Regions from separate parts of the Devosia sp. CAU 1758 genome, predicted to be linked through region 3. Evidence: predicted binding sites of a transcription regulator. Region 3 holds the regulator's gene; each other region holds the start of a gene.
The links. The regulator LexA, encoded in region 3, represses DNA repair genes until DNA is damaged. The targets are predictions, from matches to a motif close to TGTTCNNNNTGTGTTCNG.
Positions count from the first base shown of each region.

Region 1: a site for LexA is predicted at 2,562-2,579, ahead of recA (recombinase RecA). Genes of this name have one in related genera too.
Region 2: a site for LexA is predicted at 5,653-5,670, ahead of ACXYMS_RS08050 (PA0069 family radical SAM protein). Genes of this name have one in related genera too.

Region 1 is NZ_JBTLRJ010000001.1:1,002,760-1,009,920, forward strand. Features, by position in the region: gene ACXYMS_RS04960 (ArsR/SmtB family transcription factor) at 1-113, opposite strand, end outside; gene ACXYMS_RS04965 (aldo/keto reductase) at 173-1,192, opposite strand; gene araD1 (AraD1 family protein) at 1,391-2,386, opposite strand; gene recA (recombinase RecA) at 2,663-3,736, shown strand; gene alaS (alanine--tRNA ligase) at 3,911-6,550, shown strand; gene ACXYMS_RS04985 (DMT family transporter) at 6,765-7,161, opposite strand, start outside.
Region 2 is NZ_JBTLRJ010000002.1:414,619-421,779, reverse strand. Features, by position in the region: gene ACXYMS_RS08080 (GNAT family N-acetyltransferase) at 1-132, opposite strand, end outside; gene ACXYMS_RS08075 (GGDEF domain-containing protein) at 139-1,311, opposite strand; gene ACXYMS_RS08070 (DNA methyltransferase) at 1,505-2,614, opposite strand; gene ACXYMS_RS08065 (ribonuclease HII) at 2,724-3,416, opposite strand; gene ACXYMS_RS08060 (DUF4180 domain-containing protein) at 3,419-3,784, opposite strand; gene ACXYMS_RS08055 (hypothetical protein) at 3,856-4,437, shown strand; gene ACXYMS_RS08050 (PA0069 family radical SAM protein) at 4,434-5,582, opposite strand; gene ACXYMS_RS08045 (MDR family MFS transporter) at 5,953-7,161, shown strand, end outside.
Region 3 is NZ_JBTLRJ010000003.1:369,174-376,334, reverse strand. Features, by position in the region: gene trpD (anthranilate phosphoribosyltransferase) at 1-980, shown strand, start outside; gene trpC (indole-3-glycerol phosphate synthase TrpC) at 980-1,792, shown strand; gene moaC (cyclic pyranopterin monophosphate synthase MoaC) at 1,792-2,271, shown strand; gene ACXYMS_RS11910 (molybdopterin molybdotransferase MoeA) at 2,268-3,470, shown strand; gene lexA (transcriptional repressor LexA) at 3,588-4,307, shown strand; gene ACXYMS_RS11900 (IlvD/Edd family dehydratase) at 4,376-6,184, opposite strand; gene ACXYMS_RS11895 (2-dehydro-3-deoxygalactonokinase) at 6,472-7,161, shown strand, end outside.

The DNA of each region.
Region 1 (7,161 bases), on a different contig from region 3:
GCGAGATCCATGACGGTCACGTCGCCATCGCGCGCCAGCCGCGCCAGAATGGCCCGCCGCGTCGGGTCGGACAGGGCGTGAAAGGTGGCGTCGAGACGCGCGGTGTCGGCCATTCAAAACGATCCCGTTACAAAACCATATAGTTATCTATAAGGTCTGCCCGGATGTTGGGTCAAGCGGAGCCGCCGCGAATGGGCGTTCCTTGAGCCAGGAGGCCTTCGTCGGCCAGGGTGCTCCAGAGCGCGGCCGGGATGCGAATGTCCCACCAGTCGAGAATACCATCCAGCTCCTGGGGCGAGCGCGGGCCGGGCAGGACATTGCAAACGGCCGGATGGGTCAGCGGGAATTGCAGGGCGGCGGCGGGCAGGGGCACGTTGAAGGATTTGCACACCGCCTCGATGGCGCGGACTTTGGTCACGATGTCATCGGGAGCCTTGGCGTAGTTGAATTTGTCGCCGCCCACCAGGATGCCGGAATTGAACGGGCCGCCGACCACCACCGAAGCCTTGCGCTTGAGGCAGGTGGTCATGAACGGCGCAAGCGCTGTCTGCTCGAGCAGGGTGTAGCGGCCGGCCAGCAGGAACACGTCCCAGTCGCCCAGTGCAAAGGCGTCCATGAGCACTTCCCACTCATTGACGCCGAGCCCGATGGCCTTGACCGCGCCGCTTTCGCGCAGTTCGCGCAGCGCCCTGTAGCCGCCCGAGGCGAGCTGCTGCCACAGGGGCTTGTTAGCTTCGACGCCATGGGTGGCCACGCCGATATCGTGGACATAGAGAAGGTCGACGCGCTCGAGGCCCAGGCGCTGCAGGCTGTCCTCGTAGGAGCGCATCACCCCGTCATAGGAATAGTCATAGTGCTGGTCGAAGGGCAGGGGATCGATCCAATTGCCCTTGTCCTGCGCAGCAGGGGAGACGGGCCGTAACAGGCGTCCGACCTTGGTGGAAATGATCGGGCGGGGCGTGGCCGAGCGGACGACATCGCCCATCAGATGCTCGGAGCGGCCAAGACCATATTGCGGGGCCGTATCGACATAGGTGATGCCCATGTCGAGCGCGTGGGCCACGGTAGCGCGGGCCTGTTCGGCCGGCACGGCCGAGAAAATGCCGGCAAGGCTGGCGCCGCCCAGCCCCAATGTCGTCACCGCCAGATCGGTCTGGGCGATGCGGCGTTTTTCCAATGTGCGGGCGGTCATGGCGGTCCTCCGTGCAGGCGCCGGATAACTGACATGTTAGTTGGTGGGAGTAAAGCCGGAGCGTGGCGCCCTATCCCACACGGTTCCGCCCTCGGCTTGACCCGAGGGCCAGATCGGGAGCTCCAATTTATGGGTCCTGCCACTGGATAGCGGCCCTCGGGTCGAGCCCGAGGGCGGCGCCGAGTGTGTGGGGGCGGCCTAGTAAACCCCGTCAATCATCACCGGCTTTTCCGCTTCGACGCGCACCGGATTGCGCAGCGGCAGGCCGAACTGGCTTTCCTCGATCTCGAACACATCGTCGGGTTGGGTGGAAATGCCATCGGCAAAGCTCAGCGTCGCCGTGCCGAACATGTGCACATGCACGTCGCCGGGCTGGCAGAACAGGTCATACTTGAAGTGATGATATTCGAGATTGGCGATAGTGTGGCTCATATTGTCCTCGCCCGAGAGGAAGGGCTTTTCCCACAGCACCTTGCCGTCGCGGAGAATGCGCGACATGCCCTCGATATGCCGCGGCAGGTCGCCGACGCGCAGCTCCGGGCCGAAGGAACAGGCGCGCAGCTTGGAATGGGCGAGGTAGAGATAGTTGATCCGCTCGGTGACGTGATCGGAGAACTCATTGCCCAGGGCAAAGCCGAGGCGGCGCGGCTGGCCATTGGGGTCGATCACATAGATGCCGGCGATTTCGGGCTCCTCGCCAGCGTCGAGCGCGAAGGCGGGGGAGGGAATGGCACTGCCCGGATTGGCAACAATGTGACCATTGCCCTTGTAGAACCATTCGGGCTGCACGCCCTTCTCGCCGGCTTTCGGCTTGCCGTTTTCCAGACCCATGCGGAACATTTTCATGCTGTCGGTCAACTCGCCTGCCGGCTTGTCGCCATTGGCCTTGTGCATGGCGTCGCGCGTCGCGGCCGAGCCGAGATGAGTAAGACCGGTGCCGGTGACGTGCAGATGGGCGGCATCGGGATGGTCGATGGGCGCGAGGAGGCGGCCTTCACTGGCCAGCGCCTGCTTGTCCACGGCCTCGCCGAGGCCGCTGGAATCAACAGCGGCAGACAGGCCAATATCGTCCGCAAACGCGCTCTGCACCAGGTCATAGACACTGGTCACGCCATTGACGCGGTGTGTCTGGCCATTGCGCGTCACGCCGACGGCGCGGTTTCCCTTGTCGTCGAAATACTGGATGAGGTGCATGGAGCGGTCCTTTGGAGAAATTTGGCGGCATAAAACGTGTCCGCAACCGAACTGTCCAGTCAAAAATCATACTTTTAATGAAGTGAAGACGCAGAGGCCAGAATCGCCCTACCAGCAGGCGAGCGCCGTCTTCGGCTCCAGCGGGCGATGTTCTCATTTTGTCTCTTGACGTGACCGAAACAAAATGAGAACAAATAAAGCACGAATTGGACACATCAGGCATCAGCCGCCTCTCGTTGCACGGGTTTCGAGAGCGTGAAATAAGGAGACAGCATTATGGCAGCTTCGCCGCTTCGCGTTGTTGAGGGTGGATCGATGGATAAGGACAAGGCTCTCGCGGCCGCGCTGAGCCAGATCGAGCGGAATTTCGGCAAGGGCTCGATCATGCGCCTGGGCGAGGCTTCGTCCATCGAGGTCGAATCTATCTCTACCGGCTCGCTCGGTCTCGACATTGCGCTGGGCATTGGCGGCCTGCCAAAGGGTCGTATCGTCGAGATTTTCGGGCCGGAAAGCTCGGGCAAGACGACGCTGGCGCTGCATGTAATTGCCGAGGCGCAGCGCAAGGGCGGCATCTGTGCCTTTGTCGATGCCGAGCATGCGCTCGATCCGATCTATGCCCGCAAGCTGGGCGTCAATGTCGATGACCTGCTGATTTCGCAGCCCGATGCCGGCGAGCAGGCGCTTGAAATCACCGATACGCTGGTCCGAAGCGGCGCCATCGACGTACTGGTGGTCGATTCGGTGGCGGCGCTCACCCCGCGTGCCGAGCTTGAAGGCGAAATGGGCGACAGCCTGCCGGGCCTCCAGGCCAGGTTGATGAGCCAGGCCATGCGCAAGCTGACCTCATCCATTTCCAAGTCGAAATGCCTCGTCATCTTCATCAACCAGATCCGTATGAAGATCGGCGTCATGTATGGCTCGCCCGAGACGACAACGGGTGGCAATGCGCTCAAATTCTACGCCTCGGTGCGTCTCGATATCCGCCGCATCGGCGCGCTCAAGGACCGCGAGGAGATCGTGGGCAACCAGACCCGCGTAAAAGTGGTGAAGAACAAGCTGGCGCCGCCGTTCCGCCAGGTCGAGTTCGACATCATGTATGGCGAAGGCATTTCCAAGACAGGCGAATTGCTCGATCTGGGCGTCAAGGCCGGCATTGTCGAGAAATCGGGGGCCTGGTTCTCCTGGGACAGCCAGCGGTTGGGCCAGGGCCGTGAGAATTCACGCCAGTTCCTCAAGGACAATCCCGAAATTGCGGCGACCATCGAGCACGGCGTGCGCGAGAGTTCTGGCCTTCTTGGTGAAGTTTTGCTGGTGGCCGGCGGGGACGATAACAGCGATAGCGACGAGTAACCTCCCCGATCCCATGCTCCCTAATTGAGGCACCGGTCATCCGGTGCCTTTTTTGTTGTCCCTTGGCGGCGTGGAGCGGCCTCGCAATGCTGGACAGGCCCAAGGCCTGCGGGATAGAAAGCCTCAAAATTTCCTTTGGGCGCGTCCGCGTCCGCTCGCCATGAAAGCCTCTGCATGACCAGCGTAAACGATCTCCGTTCGAGCTTTACCGGCTATTTTGCCCGCAACGGCCATGAGGCGGTGTCGTCCAGCCCGCTGGTGCCGCGCAATGATCCCACGCTGATGTTCACCAATGCGGGCATGGTGCAGTTCAAGAACGTCTTTACCGGCGTCGAGAAGCGCCCCTATTCGACCGCGACCACGGCACAGAAATGCGTCCGTGCCGGTGGCAAGCACAATGACCTCGATAATGTCGGGTTCACCGCGCGCCACCACACCTTTTTCGAGATGCTGGGCAATTTTTCCTTTGGGGACTACTTCAAGGATCAGGCCATCGAACTGGCCTGGACCCTGCTCACCAAGGAGTGGGCGCTGCCGAAGGAAAAGCTCATGGTCACCGTCTATGAAGACGATGACGAGGCGATGGCGCTCTGGAAGAAGATCGCTGGTCTCTCCGAAGACCGCATCGTGCGGCTCGGTGCCAAGTCGAATTTCTGGCAGATGGGCGATACTGGTCCCTGCGGCCCTTGTTCGGAAATCTTCTATGACCATGGTGACAAGGTCTGGGGCGGCCCGCCGGGCTCCCCGGAAGAAGATGGCGACCGCTGGATCGAGATCTGGAACCTGGTGTTCATGCAGTTCGAGCAGCATCCGGATGGCTCGCGCACCGGCTTGCCACGTCCCTCGATCGATACCGGCATGGGGCTGGAGCGCATTGCCGCCGTCATGCAGGGCGTACACGACAATTACGACATCGACCTGTTCAAGGCGCTGATCGGGGCCGCGGCCAATGCCACCAATGCCGATGTCAGCGGCCCGGGCAACCGGAGCCTGCGCGTCATAGCCGATCACCTGCGTTCGATGAGCTTCCTGATCGCCGAGGGCGTGCTTCCCTCCAATGAAGGTCGCGGCTATGTGCTCCGGCGCATCATGCGCCGTGCCATGCGCCACGCCACTCTGCTCGGCGCCAATGAGCCAGTGATCCACAAGCTGGTGCCGACGCTAGTCCGGGAGATGGGCCAGGCTTATCCCGAACTCAGCCGCGGCGAGGCGATGATCGCCGAGACGGTGCGCCTCGAAGAGGGCCGCTTCCTCAAGACGCTGGGGCGCGGCCTGCAGATATTGGAAGCCGAGACGGCTAGCCTTGGCGAGGGCGCCACGCTCGACGGCGCGACCGCCTTCAAGCTCTACGACACCTATGGCTTTCCGCTCGACCTGACCCAGGATGCGCTGCGCTCGCGCAATATCAGCGTCGACCAGGCCGGTTTCGACGCCGCCATGGCTCAGCAAAAGGCCGAGGCGCGCAAGAACTGGGCTGGTTCGGGCGAAGCGGCGACCGACAGCGTCTGGTATGGCCTGGCCGACAAGCTCGGGCCCACCGAATTCCTTGGCTACGAAACCGAGATCGCCGAAGGCGAAATCACGGCACTGTTGGTGGACGGTGCAGAGGTCGAGGCCATCTCGGCCGGCGAGGTCGGTATCGTGGTGGTCAACCAGACCCCGTTCTACGGCGAAAGCGGCGGACAGGTTGGCGACACTGGCACCATCAGGGGCGAGGGGGTCGTGGCCGAGGTAACGGATACGGGCAAGCATCATGGCATCTTTGCCCACAAGGTCACGGTGACCGAGGGGGTGCTGAAGCGCGGCCAGGCGGTCGAGCTGCTGGTCGACCATGATCGCCGCTCGTCGATCCGCGCCAATCACTCGGCCACCCACCTGCTGCACGAAGCCCTTCGCCTGGTGCTTGGCGACCATGTCGCCCAGAAGGGGTCCATGGTTTCGGCAGACCGTCTGCGGTTTGATTTTGTCCATACCAAGCCAATGAGCCCCCAGGAGATGGCCGAGGTCGAAGACATCGCCAATGCCATCATCCTCCAGAATACGCCGGTCGAAACCCGGCTGATGGGGGTCGAGGAGGCCAAGGATTCGGGCGCGCGTGCCCTGTTTGGCGAAAAATACGGCGACGAGGTGCGCGTTGTTTCCATGGGCGAGCCCACCGGAAATGGCCTTGGCTGGTCGGTCGAATTGTGCGGTGGCACCCATGTGCGCCGCACCGGCGATATCGGCCTTGTGTCGGTGGTCGGCGAGGGCGCCGTCGCCGCCGGGGTGCGTCGTATCGAGGCGCTCACCGGCAAGGCCGCGCGCCATCGGGGCAATGACAATATCAATATCGTCGCCTCTGCTGCGGGCTTGCTTCGCTCCGGCACGCATGAGGTGCTCGATCGCATCGAGGCGTTGCAGGATCAGGTCAAGAAGTCGGAACGGGCGCTTGCGGACGCCCGCCAGAAACTGGCGCTGGGCGGCGGCGGCGAGGCTGCCAGTGCCGGTGAGACTGTCAACGGGGTGACCTTTGTCGGACGCGTCGTTGAAGGCGTGGCCGCTAAGGACATCAAGTCGGTGGTGGATGCTGAAAAGAAGCGCATCGGCTCGGGGGTCGTTACCATCGTGCTCAAGGGCGAGGACGGCAAGGGGACGGTGGCCATCGGCGTTACCGATGACCTCACCAGCCGCTATGCCGCCGGCACGCTGATCAAGTCCGCCACGGCGGCGCTGGGCGGGCAGGGCGGTGGCGGCCGGCCGGACATGGCCCAGGGCGGCGGCCCGGACGGCAGCAAGGCCGACGCGGCCATCGCCGCCATTCGGGCGCTGATCTAGCCGGAAGCACTTGCGGACAATTTTACGGCTGCCGTTCAGCGCGAACCCACGCTCAGCGGCAGTTTGCGTGTGCGACCGACATCTGATGCCTTAGATTAAGCGTCAGGACTGGGAGGGTCTGGCGAAGATGCCCAAGCGCACCAGCTGCTCGCGCGGCCGGTGATCGTGCAGCGGCAGGATCACTGGGACCGCGCCGTGCACTAGCTCTGTCGGATCAGAGCCCGATGCGGAAGAAGAAGATGCGGGGCTTCCAGCGGATCGGGGTCTTCTCGGTCAGCACATTGAGCAGGCCGGCGCCGACCACGACCAGCATGCCGACAACGGCTATCCAGTCGGGATATTCGCCGAAGAAGAGCGCGCCAAACAGGATCGCCCAGATTAACTGGCTATATTGCACTGGGGCGATGAGATTGGCCGGTGTCTGCCGGCTGGCCTGGATCAGCAGCAGGCCGCCCATGCCGCCCAGGAGGCCAATCCCGAGCAGCAGGGCCAGTTGTTCGAGCGTCGGGACCACGAAGGTGGGCAGCATCAGCACGAAATTGACGATGCCCGAATAGAGCACCTGCAGGCCCACAAGGCTGACGCGGCGTTCCCTGGGCGCGACATGACGG
Region 2 (7,161 bases), on a different contig from region 3:
GAAGCTGCGCGAGCGCTCCAGCGGTGGAGCGCTGGTCAGTCTGAGGAAACGGCGTTCCCTGGCGACGCTGTCGAGCACGTCGTGGAAGATCTCGGCATCTGCCAGGGTGATCGGTCGAATGGTTATCGGCATAAGCCCTCAGGCGACGTGTCGGGGAACCAGCACCGTTGGCTCGGACAGGGCGGGGGCGGCTGGCGCGGGCTCAGAGACGACCCTGTTCCGCCCGTCTCGCTTGGCCTTATATAGGGCTTGGTCGGCCACCGCAAAAGCCGATTGTGGTGTGGAGCCGGGCGCAAAGCACGCCACCCCGAAGCTGGCGCTCACCCGCGCATCCTCGTCCAGTTCCGCATGCCGGGCGTTGAACATGCGCGCACGGAACATCTCGGCAAGATCGATTGCCTCCTGCTGCTGGAGGCCCTCAAGGATCACCGAGAATTCCTCGCCCCCCATCCGCCCCGCCGGGTACCCCGCGCCCAAGAGGATGCGTGCGCAGCTGCGGATCACCTCGTCGCCTGCCTGGTGCCCGAAGCGATCATTGACCATCTTGAAGTGGTCGATGTCGCAGAAGATTACCGCGCCTCCATTCCTGGCCGGGGTGGCGGCGAGCGCATCCACGCCGCGCCGGTTGAGCAGCCCGGTCAGCGGGTCCCGCTCCGATTGTTGCTGATACGCGGCCAGCGTGTCACCAATATTGCGGGCGATGAGCAGGAAGATCAGCAGCGGCGCTGAAAGGCCGGAAATGCTCAGGAGGACCGTTTCCAGCATCGAGTTGCGGAATATCTCGGAGGTGACGTCGAGACCGTAATGCAGGAAGAGTAGCGGAATGCGCACCAGCGAGCAGGCCGTCACCAACCACAATCCCGCGACGATGCTACTGTCCAGCAGACTGCCGCGCCACCGACGCGTCATCTCAATCGCGGCATAAGTGACGGTGATCCCGCAGGCCAGTTGCACAAGGAGGAGCTGCAGGAAATAGACGATACCGGTGATAGCCAGCAGGGTTGCAACTATCGAGAGAACGGCGGCAATCATCGCCACCCGAAAATTGGGCCGCGATCGGGGCGCCATCAGACAGATGGCTGCGCCGACGATATAATAGGCAGCCGGTGCAAGCACGGCAGCTGCGATGAGTTCGGTGGCGCCCTCGGTATAGGACATGATGACCGTTTGTGCGCTGCCCAGAAGCAGCGCCAGACCGAAAAGCGCCATGGGCCGATTACCGCGCATGCCGATACTGGCCCCCAGGCTAAGCGCGGACGTGATGGCCAGGATGGCGGCTATCACAATGTTGAGCCCCACCAAAATCGTCATCTCGTGGTTCCTTACGCTTCGATAGCGCTCAGATCTGGACCAGATGAGGTTAATACCGGGCTTAGAATGGTTTGAACCCATGATCACGTTGGATCATGATTAAGGGAACATTGGCACACTGAGACAAAGAAAAAGGCCGCCGGACGAACCGGCGGCCAGTGATTAGAGCCTGAGGGAGGATTGGAGGTCAGGGTCAGGCAGAAAGCAAATCAAGTTTTTGACGGATATCGGCCCGAAGGGAGTCAATCGGTTCGATACGTCCATGCTGTTCGTGGTGCCAGAAAGTCCACCCGTTGCATGACTCAGAGCCTTGGACCAATGCGCCGACCCGATGGATCGAACCTTGGTGGGGACCTGAGACGAGGGAGCCGTCTGCACGAACCATGGCAGAGTAACGTCTCGTTAAGTCGAAAAGTTGCGTGCCAATTTCAAGCATCCCCTGTTCGACCAGCGAACCGAAGGGAATCCGGGCTTCCTTGCGCTTGGGTGTCACCGATTGCAGGGCTTCGAACACACCGGGACGGATCGAGGCGATGCGCTCGCGAGCGCCGGCGATATAACTGGCCTCGCGTTCGATGCCGATGAAATGCCGGCCGAGTTTTCGCGCCACGGCGCCAGTCGTGCCGGTGCCGAAAAACGGGTCGAGCACGATGTCGCCCGGCTTGGTCGTGGCATTGAGAATACGGAACAACAGGGCTTCGGGCTTCTGTGTCGGATGCAGCTTGCCGTCGTCCTCGTCCTTGAGTCGCTCCGAGCCGGTGCAGATCGGGAACAGCCAGTCGCTCCGCATCTGCGTATCGTCATTGGCCAGCTTCATGGCCTCATAATTGAAGGTCACGCGGCTCTTCTGGCTCTTGGCGGCCCAGATCAGCGTTTCATGCGCATTGGTAAAGCGCGTGCCGCGAAAATTCGGCATCGGGTTGGCCTTGCGCCAGACCACGTCGTTGAGCATCCAGAAATCGAGGTCCTGCAGCGCCGTGCCGACCCGGAAGATATTGTGATAGGAGCCGATGACCCATATAGCGCCGTCCGGCTTCAGCAGCCGCCGTGCGGCCTTGAGCCAGCCGCGGGTAAAGGCATCGTAATGGGCAAAACTGTCGAACTTGTCCCAGTCATCATCCACCGCATCGACCTTGGACTGGTCGGGACGGGTGAGACCCTGTTCAAGTTGCAGATTATAAGGGGGATCTGCGAAAATGAGATCGATGGAGCCGGCCGGCAAACTATTCATGTGGTCGATGCAATCGCCCACAAGGATAGTATCGATCGGAAGGCGTGTGCCCTCCCTTTCCGCATCGGCCATACGGGCCGTACGCGCGGTACGCAACATGCACTTAACCCTAACGCAGTACTAACAATCCCGTTATATCGGCTAGGGGTTAATGGAGCGTTCGCAAGGGGTTAGCGAGGGGTTAACCCACCATTTTGATAGTGGTTTTCTGCACCAGAAGCGCGGCGACCGGGGCAAACTCATTGCGGTGATGGCGGCAGGGACCATGCAGGTTCAGCGCCGCCAGATGGGCCGCCGTGCCATAGCCCTTGTGCCCGGAAAAACCGAAATGAGGCGCATCGCAATCCATGATTTCGCACATGCGGTCCCGCACCACCTTGGCCACGATCGAGGCCGCAGCGACCGAGACGCTGCGCCCGTCCCCACCGATCAGCGCAATGCCGGGGCAGGGCAGGCCGGGCGGCACGTCGCGCCCGTCCACCAATACCCGGTCGGCCGGGCAGGGCAGGGCCCGCACGGCCCGGGCCATGGCGGCCAGCGTCGCCCCGCGAATATTGAGCAGGACAATGGCGTCGGGCGGTGCCGAGACCACGGCAACCTCGGCCGAGGCCATGATCTCTTCGAACAGCGCCTCGCGCCGCTCGGCCGTCAGCTTCTTGCTGTCATTAAGGCCTTGGGGAATGTTGTCCGGATCGAGCCGCACGGCGGCAACCACCACCGGTCCGGCCAGCGGACCGCGCCCGGCCTCGTCGACTCCCACGACGCAGCGTGCCCCCTGCGCCAGCAGCATCTCCTCATGGCTGAAATCGGGGAATCCGGCTTCCGGCGCAAACAATGCGCTCTCCACTTCGGCCGCCTTGGTTCTGCGTGCCATTGTCAGCCCTTCTGGCTCAGCGCGGCGTCAAGCGCCGTGCGATCTGCGGCAAACAGATGATGCCCGATGCGATTGGTCTCGCCGACGAAATCGCGCAGCGCCTTGCTCGCCGCCAATGGCTGCGAAACATTGCCCAGGATCACCAGGCGCATTTTGTAGTTCTGCAATTTCTGGAAGAAATGCCCGGCCATGCGCGTGCTCAGGTCGAAGAATTCCGGCGCGAACCGGCTTGCCGGAACCACGATCATGTCGGTTTCGGTGCCATAGGTTTCGCCCAGAAGGTCAAGCGCGTCCTGTTCGCTGCTGAGGGCGGCACCCTCGGAAGCGACGAAAAACACATTGATCCTGTTGATGGTCTCCACGGCCATGACGATATGTTCCCGGTTGCCACTTGCTGATACAAGAGTCTGGCCGGGGGGCAAAGGCGAGAGAGACGTTTATGCGCAAAGCAGCAGGCCTTTTGGCATTTCTGGTGCTGGCCGGCCCGGTAGTGGCCGAACCCTTCCACCATCCTTTCGGCGAATGGCGCGAGTATAATCGCGATTGGCTCGCGGCCTGCCCCGATGCCATCGTCGAGGATTCCGCCGACTATTACGGCTATTCCTGCTTTGCCAGCACCGGTAGCCAGGAGCTCAATGGCGCGGGCCTGCCAGCCTACAAGCTGACACTCATCCGCGACCGTCTCGACGGCGAGATCGACCTTGCCATAACGGTGTCGCCCGATGAGGGCGGGTACGATCCCTCGCGGCCCATATCCCTCCGTTTCGGCGGCGAGGACCCGATAGAGCTGGCCTTGGGCACGGACATTGAAACCCGGCACAACACCATCAACCAGTTCTTCATCTCCGATCCCGAGCGGCTTGCCGCTCTTATCGACACGATGAAAGACCGCAACGCAGTGACCCTCTCGGTGCCGCTGATCGGGCAGGAGGACCCTGTCGAAACCTGGCTATCATTGCGTGGCGTGCTGGCCTCGCTCGATTTCATGGCCACCTATGCCCGCAAGGTGAAGGACTACTAGAACAGGCTCATCTGCGGGCTGTCCACCTTGGGCGGCACGAAGAGGTCGGCGCGCAACGGCGGCAGCTTGGCCTCGAGACCATAGCGCTCGCGCGCCTTCTCGAAACGCTGGCGCAACAGGGTCGCGTAGGGCCCTTCGCCGGTCATGCGGGTGCCGAAGCGCGGATCATTGTCGCGCCCGCCCCTTGTATCGCGCACCAGCGAGAGCACATGGCGCACCCGGTCGGGGAAATGCCGCAAGAGCCACTCACGGAACACGTCGCGCACCTCGCCGGGCAGGCGCAGCAGGATCATCGAGGCGCTGATCGCCCCCTGTGCCTTGCCGGCATCGAGAATACGTTCGAGTTCCATGTCGTTGATCGCCGGGATCATCGGCGAGGCAAAGATGGCCGTCGGGATGCCCGCTTCACTCAACAGCTTGATGGCCTCCAGCCGCCTTGCCGGAGAGGAGGCGCGCGGCTCCATCTTGCGGCTCAGCTTGTGGTCCATCGAGGTGACCGAGAGCGCCACCTTCACCAGCCCCAGCTTTGCCAGTTCGGTGAGGATGTCGAGGTCGCGCACGATCAGTGCTGACTTGGTGGTGATCATCACCGGGTGCCTTGTCTCCTGCATAACCTCGAGAATGCCGCGCGTCAGCTTATGGGTCCGTTCGGACGGCTGGTAGGGGTCGGTATTGGTTCCCATGGCGATGGGCCTGGCGCGATAATTCTTCGCGGCCAGCTCCGTCCGCAGGGCCTCCACCGCATTGGCTTTCACATAAATGTCGCGCTCGAAATCCACCCCCGCCGAATGCCCCAGATAGGCGTGGCTGGGTCGCGCATAGCAATAGGAGCAGCCATGCTCGCAGCCCCGATAGGCATTGATCGACCGCTCGAAGCCAATGTCCGGGCTGTCATTGGTGGTGATGATGGATTTAGCGCGCTCGATATGTTCGACGGTCTCGAACACCGGCATCGGTTCGACATTGCCCCAGCCATCGTCGAAGCTGTCGCGCTGGTGCGTCTCGAATCGTCCGGTGCGATTGGTCTGGGCGCCTCGCCCGCGAATGCGGTCGGGCTGTACCAGTTCGCGCCGCGCCAGATCAGCATCGCGGCTGCGGCTCAGGCGTTCGAGGGCTTCAAAAGAGGGGGCCTGATAAAGGGCCATGGTCCTGTCTCCTGGCTGCGCGGGGAGGGAATCGGCTTCCTCCAACGCATGACAATGCTATCAGGTAGATGAGAACAGAACAAGAACACAACAGCGATATCGACCGCTGCCGCAATATATATCGGCATGGTGCCCATGCATTGCAAGACTTTACGCGCGGCCCCGACGGGCGTAGACAACGGCGCCCAACAAGGCTCATTCGGCCCCGCGCAAATTTTCGTGTCCGACGCGTCTGACCCTACGATCCGCGCCGGAGCACCAGACCATTCGCTGCTGACAATGCCTGTCGCAGAAATTTCGGAACACCGTGTCGAAAGCTGACGGTCCTCCCCGTCGCATGGGCAACACGATTCTCTCGAGGGACATGAACATGACAATGGAAGCCACCATGGATGCCGCGCCCGATATTGCGCCGCACCATCCCGACAACGCCGCACGTAACAGGCTGGTCATAGCCATCCTCCTGGTCTCCACCTTTGTGGTGTTTCTCAACGAAACCATCATGAGCGTGGCCATTCCCCATCTGATGGCGGATCTGGGCGTCGCCGCCAGCCTCGCGCAGTGGCTGACCACAGCCTTCCTGCTCACCATGGCAGTGGTGATCCCGATCACCGGCTTCCTGCTGCAGCGGCTCAACACACGGCCGATCTTTCTTCTGGCCATTTCGATCTTCACCATCGGCACCCTGATCTGCGCCCTGGCGCCCGGCATCGAACTGCTCATTGCCGGCCGTGTGGTGCAGGCAGTGGGCACTGCCATCATGATGCCGCTGCTGATGACCACGGTGATGACGCTGGTGCCCCCGGAGGCGCGCGGCAAGACCATGGGCAATATCTCCATCGTCATGTCGGTGGCGCCGGCCATCGGCCCGACCATTGGCGGCTTCATCCTGGCCAATTTCGACTGGCGGTTCATGTTCTACTTCACCTTGCCCATCGCCGTGGGGGCGCTGGTTCTAGGTGCGCTGCGCATCCGCAATGTCTCTACCCCGCGCTATGCACCGCTTGACTATCTTTCGGTCGTGCTCTCTGCGCTGGCTTTTGGTGGTCTTGTCTATGGTCTCTCCGGCCTTGGCGAGAGTTTCGCTCATGTCGGCGAGCCCCCGATGATCCCGCTCTGGGTGCCAATCGCCGTTGGCGTTGTGGCCATGGCCACCTTCATCTGGCGCCAGCTGGTGCTGCAGCGCGACGACCGCGCCTTGCTTGATCTGCGCGTCTTCCAGTCTCGCAATTACACCGTGTCGGTCAGCCTAATGTTGATCGCCATGATGGCCCTGTTCGGTACGATTATCCTGTTGCCCATCTATACCCAGAACGTCGTCGGCCTCGACACGCTGCAGACCGGCCTTCTGCTTTTGCCGGGTGGCCTGATCATGGGTCTGATGGGACCTTTCGTCGGGCGGCTGTTTGACCGGGTCGGTCCCACCGTTTTGGCCGTGCCGGGAACGATCCTGGTCTCGGTCGTCCTCTGGGCACTGACCACGGTCGGTCAGGATACCTCGCCCTGGGCGCTGCTGGCGGGTCACATGGTACTCAGCGTCGGTCTGGCGCTGATCTTCACGCCGGTCTTCACCTCGTCC
Region 3 (7,161 bases):
GCAAGGACCTCACGGGCGAGGAAATGCGCGCGGTCATGCGCGTCATCATGGCCGGCGAAGCGACCCCGGCCCAGATCGGCGCCTTCCTCATGGGTATGCGCATCAAGGGCGAGACCGTGGGTGAGATCGCCGCTGCCGTCTCCATCTTGCGCGAGCAGATGGTGCCGGTCCCGGCGCCCGAAAATGCCATTGATATCGTTGGCACCGGCGGCGATGGCCTGGGCAGCCTCAATATCTCGACGGCCACCGCCCTTGTGGTCGCGGCAGCCGGTGTGCCGGTCGCCAAGCACGGCAACAAGGCGCTGTCCTCCCAGTCCGGCTCCTCCCAGGCGCTCGAAGCTCTGGGGGTCAAGCTGGATCTGACGCCCGAGCAGATCGGCAGGACCATTGCCGAGGCCGGGATCGGCTTCATGTTCGCCCCCAATCATCACCCGGCCATGCGCCATGTGGGCCCGGCGCGCGCCGAGATGGGCGTGCGGACGCTGTTCAACCTCCTGGGTCCCCAATCCAACCCTGCAGGGGTGCGGCGCTACCTGCTTGGCGTCTATTCGCAGCAATGGGTGGAGCCGGTAGCCGCCGCGCTTCTCGCCAATCGGGCCATCAAGGCCTGGGTGGTGCATTCGAGCGAGGGGCTGGACGAATTGTCGACCTCCGGACCCAATTTCGTGGCGCAGATCGCCAATGGGGACCTGCGGAGTTTCGAAATTCACCCCGACAAGGTCGGCCTCAACCTCACCGACCCCAAGGACCTGCGGGGCGGCGAACCGGCAGAAAACGCGGCAGCCATCGTTGCCCTGTTCGATGGCGCGCCCGGCGCCTATCGCGACACGGTGCTGCTCAATGCCGGGGCGGCCCTGCTGGTCGCCGACAAGGTCTCCACCATCGAGGACGGCATTGCGCTGGCCCGTGACACCCTTGACAACGGCAAGGCGAAAGAGACCCTTGCGCGCCTTGTCGCCGTATCGAACGGACAAGCCTGATGAGCGACATTCTCCAGCAGATCGAAGCCTATAAGCGCGAAGAAATCGCGGCCGCGAAATCCATGCGACCCTGGGCCGAAGTGGTGGCCGGGGCCCATGACCAGCCGCCGCCACGCGGCTTCGTCAAGGCCATCAAGGACAAGCGGGCGCGGGGCGACTATGCCCTGATTGCCGAGGTGAAGAAGGCCAGTCCCTCCAAGGGCCTGATCCGTGCCGATTTCAACCCCGCCGAGATTGCCCGCGCCTATGAAATGGCGGGCGCTGCCTGCCTTTCGGTGCTCACCGACCGGCCGAGCTTCCAGGGCTCGCCCAGCTATCTGATCGAGGCCCGCGCCGCGACGCGACTGCCGGCCCTGCGCAAGGATTTCCTGTTCGAAACCTATCAGGTGGCCGAGGCCCGATCCTGGGGCGCGGACTGCATTCTCATCATCCTGGCCGCGGTCGGGGACGATGTGGCGCGCTATCTGCTCGATGCCGCCGAGGAATGGCACATGGATGCGCTGGTGGAAGTGCATGACCAGCTCGAACTGGACCGCGCCCTGGCGCTCGACGCCAAGTTCATCGGCGTCAACAACCGCAACCTGCGCACCTTCGAAACGACGCTCGAAACCACGGTGAACCTGGCCGCTGGCGTGCCGGACGATGTGCTGCTGGTCAGCGAAAGCGGCATCGTCACCCATGAGCATGTCCGCATGCTCGACGAGCGGTGCAATGTCGGCACTTTCCTTGTCGGGGAAAGCCTGATGCGGCAGGACGATGTGGTTGCTGCCACCCGCACCCTGTTGGTGGGTCATGCGGAAACGGTGCGCTGATGGCCGGGGGCCTCACCCATCTCAACGAGCGGGGCGAGGCCCATATCGTTGATATCGGTGACAAACCGGTTACGCGACGGCGTGCCGTGGCGCGGGCGCGACTGAGTGGCGAGGCTGCCACCATGGCAACGATCCTGGGCGGCGGTCTCAAGAAGGGCGACGCCCTTGCCGTGGCGCGCATTGCCGGCATCATGGCGGCCAAGAAGACGTCGGAGCTCATTCCGCTTTGTCACCCGATCCCGCTGTCCAAGGTCAGCGTCGAGATCAATGCCGATGGCAAGCATGCCATTATCATTTTGGCGACCGCCGAGACCACCGGCCAGACCGGGGTGGAAATGGAAGCCCTGGTCGCTGCCTCCACCGCGGCACTGACGCTCTATGACATGGCCAAGGCCATCGACCGCGCCATGGTCATTTCCGACATCTGCCTCATTGAAAAATCCGGCGGCAAGTCGGGCGATTTCGTTCGGACGCCATGAGCCTGCTTCCGGTCGACGACGCGCTGAAGGCAATTCTCGCGCATGTGCCGCCGGTTGTGCGCGAAAATGTGCCGCTGGCAGAAGCATCTGGCCGTGTGCTGGCTGAACCGCTGAAGGCCCGCCATGATCAGCCGCCCTTTGATGCCAGCGCCATGGATGGCTATGCGATGCGCGCTGCCGATGCCGCCGAGGGCGCGTTCCTCGACCTTGTCGGCACCTCACAGGCTGGCGCCGGCTTTGGCGGGTCGGTTGGTCCGGGCCAGGCCGTCCGCATCTTTACCGGGGCGCCGGTCCCGGCTGGGGCAGACACGGTCATCATGCAGGAAGAGGCCGTGCGCGAGGGCGACCGGGTGCGGTTCACCGCCCCTGCCCGGCCAGGCCACAGCATCCGCTCCAAAGGCAACGACTTTTCAACTGGCCAGGTGCTGGTGGCGGCCGGAACGCGGCTGACGCCGATGCAGATTGCGGTGGCGGCGGCGGCCAATGCGGCGAGCCTGTCTGTCGCGTGCCGCCCGCATCTGCACCTGATGGCCACCGGCGACGAACTGGTCTTGCCCGGCACGCCGCTTGGCCCGGACCAGATCGTGGCCTCCAACAGTTTCGGGCTGGGCGCCATGCTCGCCCCATATGCCCAGACCATCACCGACCATGGCATTGTCCGCGACGACGCAGCGACGCTCCGCGCCAAGGTTGCCGCCAGTCTTGCCGCCGAGCCCGACTTCCTCATCACCACGGGCGGCGCCTCGGTGGGAGAGCATGATCTGGTCCAGGACGTACTGAGGGAACTCGGCGTTACCCTCGATTTCTGGCGCATCAACATGCGGCCGGGAAAGCCACTGATGTTTGGCACGTGCGGCCGGACCCTTGTCTTTGGCCTGCCGGGCAATCCCGTGTCGGCCATGGTTACGGCCATGGTTTTCCTCAAGCCGGCCCTGCGGGCCTGGCTTGGCCTCGCCGAACCTCCGGCCTGGCGGCTGCCCCTGGCCGCGCCGACATCGCCCAACAGTGCCCGCCGCCACTTCATGCGGGCTCGCCTCGTGCAAACAGACGCCGGCCCCATGCTACAGCCCGTCTCGCAGACGGACAGTGGTCATACCTCGTCTCTGGCCGGCTCCGACTTCCTCATCGTGCAGCCTGAGCATGATCCGGGTCAGCCGGTCGGGACCATCGTTGAGGCTGTGCCCCTGAATGCCTTCTGAGGCGTTCATCTTGTTGCTTTTCGTTCATGACGGGACTCCTGGATCGAGGCATTGCAGAACATTAGTGGAACATGTATGGTCGTTCCGTCTATGTTCCGATTCTGGATGGTGGGGCCAATGCTGACGCGCAAACAACACGAATTGCTGATGTTCATCCACGAGCGGATGAAGGAAAGCGGCATTCCCCCGAGCTTTGACGAGATGAAGGATGCCCTTGATCTTGCGTCAAAATCCGGCATCCATCGGCTGATCACGGCGCTTGAAGAGCGTGGCTTTATCCGTCGCCTGCCCAATCGGGCGCGCGCGCTGGAAGTGGTCAAGCTCCCCGATTCCATGAACCCCTCGCTGGGTGGCCGCAAGTCGCGGTTCGAGCCTTCCGTCATCGAAGGCAATCTGGGCAAGGTCGCCAATCCGCCAGTTCGAAATAGCGCAATGGGATCAGATGATTACGCCAGGCCGGTGTCGATCCCGGTCATGGGCCGCATCGCCGCCGGTACGCCGATCGAAGCCATCCAGACCCACTCCCATACCATTGCCGTGCCGCCTGAAATGCTGGGTGCCGGCGAGCACTATGCCCTTGAAGTGCGTGGTGATTCCATGATCGAGGCCGGCATTTTCGACGGCGACACGGTGCTTATCAAGAAGCAGGAGCATGCCTCGACTGGCGAGATCATCGTTGCCCTGGTCGATGACGAGGAAGCCACGCTCAAGCGCCTGCGCCGCAAGGGCGACACGGTGGCGCTTGAAGCGGCCAATCCGGCCTATGAAACCCGCATCTTTCCGCCCGACCGGGTCAAGGTGCAGGGCCGGCTAGTGGGCCTGCTGCGCAAATACTGAGCCACATCCGCGATGAGAAAAGGCCCGCCTATCTGGCGGGCCTTTGTTATTGGCGAGAGTGCGCGGAGCTAGTGGTTGTCGCGCGGCACGCCTTCGGTCTGGGCGATGCGCTGATACTTGACTGCTGGGCGCAGGACAGCGCCGCTGCCGAGCTGGTCGACCAGGCCGCGCTGGATTTCCTGCCATGGAGTCTGGTGCTTGGGAAACTTATAGCCCCCTGACGCTTCCAGCGCTGCGCGGCGCGTGGCGATTTCCTCGTCGGAAATAAGGATATCGGCCTCGCCCTTGTTGAGGTCGATGCGAACGCGATCACCAGTCTTGAGAATGGCAAGATTGCCCCCGGCCGCGGCTTCCGGAGAAGCATTGAGAATGGAGGGTGAACCCGAAGTGCCGGACTGGCGGCCGTCGCCGATACAGGCCAGCGAGTGGATGCCCTTCTTGATCAGGTAGTCGGGCGGACGCATGTTGACCACTTCGGCAGCGCCCGGATAGCCAATGGGGCCGGCGCCGCGCATGAAGAGCAGGGTGTGCTCGTCGATGTCGAGCGAGGGATCGTCGATCCGGTGATGGTAGTCCTCCGGGCCATCGAACACCACGGCCTTGCCCTCAAACATGCCCGGATGTTGCGGATCGGACAGGTAGCGCTCGCGGAACTCGGGCGAGATCACGCTGGTCTTCATGATGGCGTTGTCGAACAGATTGCCGCGCAGTACCAGGAAACCCGATTCCGCCTTGAGCGGATTGCCGAACGGCCGAATGACCTTGTCATCCTGGATGGGTGTCGCGCGGCAATTCTCGCCAATGGTCTTGCCATTCACGGTCGGGGCATTCTCGTGGATGAGTCCCTGGGCCATCAACTCGTTGACGACCGCCGGGACACCACCGGCGTGGTAATAGTCCTCGCCCAGATATTCGCCTGCCGGCTGCAGGTTCACCAGCAGCGGCACCTTCAGTCCATGCTGCTGCCATTCGTCGATATTGAGATCGACGCCGATATGGCGGGCAATGGCGTTGATGTGGATCGGTGCATTTGTCGAGCCGCCAATGGCTGAATTGACCACGATGGCGTTGAGGAAGTTTTCCTTGGTCAGAATGTCCGAGGGCTTGAGATCCTCATGTACCAGTTCCACGGCGCGCTTGCCGGTGCGGTAGGCCATTTCCTGGCGATCGCGATAGGGCGCGGGAATGGCGGCCGATCCTGGCAACTGCATGCCCAGGGCCTCGGCCAGCGAGTTCATGGTCGAGGCGGTGCCCATGGTATTGCAATAGCCAGTCGAGGGCGCTGACGAGGCCACCAGTTCGATAAACTTGGGATAGTCGATCTCGCCGGCCGCCATCATCTGGCGCGCCTTCCAGACAATGGTACCCGAGCCAGTGCGCTCTCCCTTGTGCCAGCCATTGAGCATAGGGCCGACGGAAAGGGCGATAGCGGGGATGTTAACGGTCGCGGCGCCCATCAGCATGGCCGGTGTTGTCTTGTCGCAGCCGATGGTCAGTACGACGCCGTCGAGGGGGTAACCGTAGAGCACCTCCACGAGGCCTAGGTAGGCCAGGTTGCGGTCGAGGCCGGCCGTCGGGCGCTTGCCGGTTTCCTGGATGGGGTGGACAGGGAATTCGATGGCGATGCCGCCTGCCTCGCGAATACCCTCGCGGACGCGTTCGGCGAGCACGATATGGTGTCGATTGCAGGGACTAAGATCGGACCCGGTCTGGGCGATGCCGATGATCGGCTTGCCGGACTGCAGTTCCTCGCGCGACACTCCGAAGTTCATGTAGCGCTCCAGGTAGAGCGCCGTCATATCGGGATTGTCGGGGTTATCGAACCACGCGCGCGAGCGTAGTTTGCGGCCGCCGGTGCCGCCATTGTCTGCAGTCATCTTGCCTGTTCCTTGCTCGTCCGCAGGGCGCGGATGTGAGGGCCTTGGTGGACGTTGTTCTATCACGCCGAACCGTTGTGTGAATGGGTTGGAGGAAAAAATCATACAAATAGCGCCGGTTCCTGCATCCTTTAGTGGAAATCTGCCTACCGACGCAATTCAGCTTACCGGCGGACGGGCGTTTGGTCGGACGCTGCGCTATTGAAATGCTGGCGGGGAATCGGTCTGGCCAGTTGCACAGCGGGGCATTAGGGTCACGCCGCGCCAGAGCCGGGAGCGAGGACAACTTGACTGAGTCGATTGCATGGATCGCCGTGGACTGGGGAACATCCAACCTGCGCGCCTGGGGCATCAGCACCGATGGCTCCGTCGTCGCGACGGCCGGGTCCGACAAGGGCATGGGCAAGCTCTCGCCTGATCAATTTCCGGCGGCGTTGAGTGCGGTAGCAGCTCAGATGCCCTTGCCGGCGGGCATGTTGGATGTAGTTGTCTGCGGTATGGCTGGCGCCCGACAGGGCTGGATGGAAGCGCCCTATCTTGACGCGCCGACAGACCTCGGCCAGTTGGGACGTGGCGCCGTGCATCCGTCGGTACCGGAGACGCACCTGGCAGTGTCCATCCTGCCCGGCGTCTGCCAGCGAGACGGTGGCGAAAATGTCATGCGCGGCGAGGAGACCCAGCTTCTGGGCCTCGCATCCATCATGCCGGGCTATTCGGGCCTGGTCTGCATGCCCGGAACGCACTCGAAGTGGGCGCGGCTCGACGGCACACGGATCACAGGTTTCTCCACCGCTATGACCGGGGAGATGTTCGAACTGCTCAAGACCCATTCCGTGCTGCGCCATTCTCTTTCGGGTGACCTCGACGGACCCGAACGCGACAATGGGTTCCAGACCGGTGCGCGCGATGGCCTTGACAATCCGGCGGACTTGCTGGGCCAGTTGTTCCGGGTTCGGGCTAGCGCCTTGCTCTCGGGT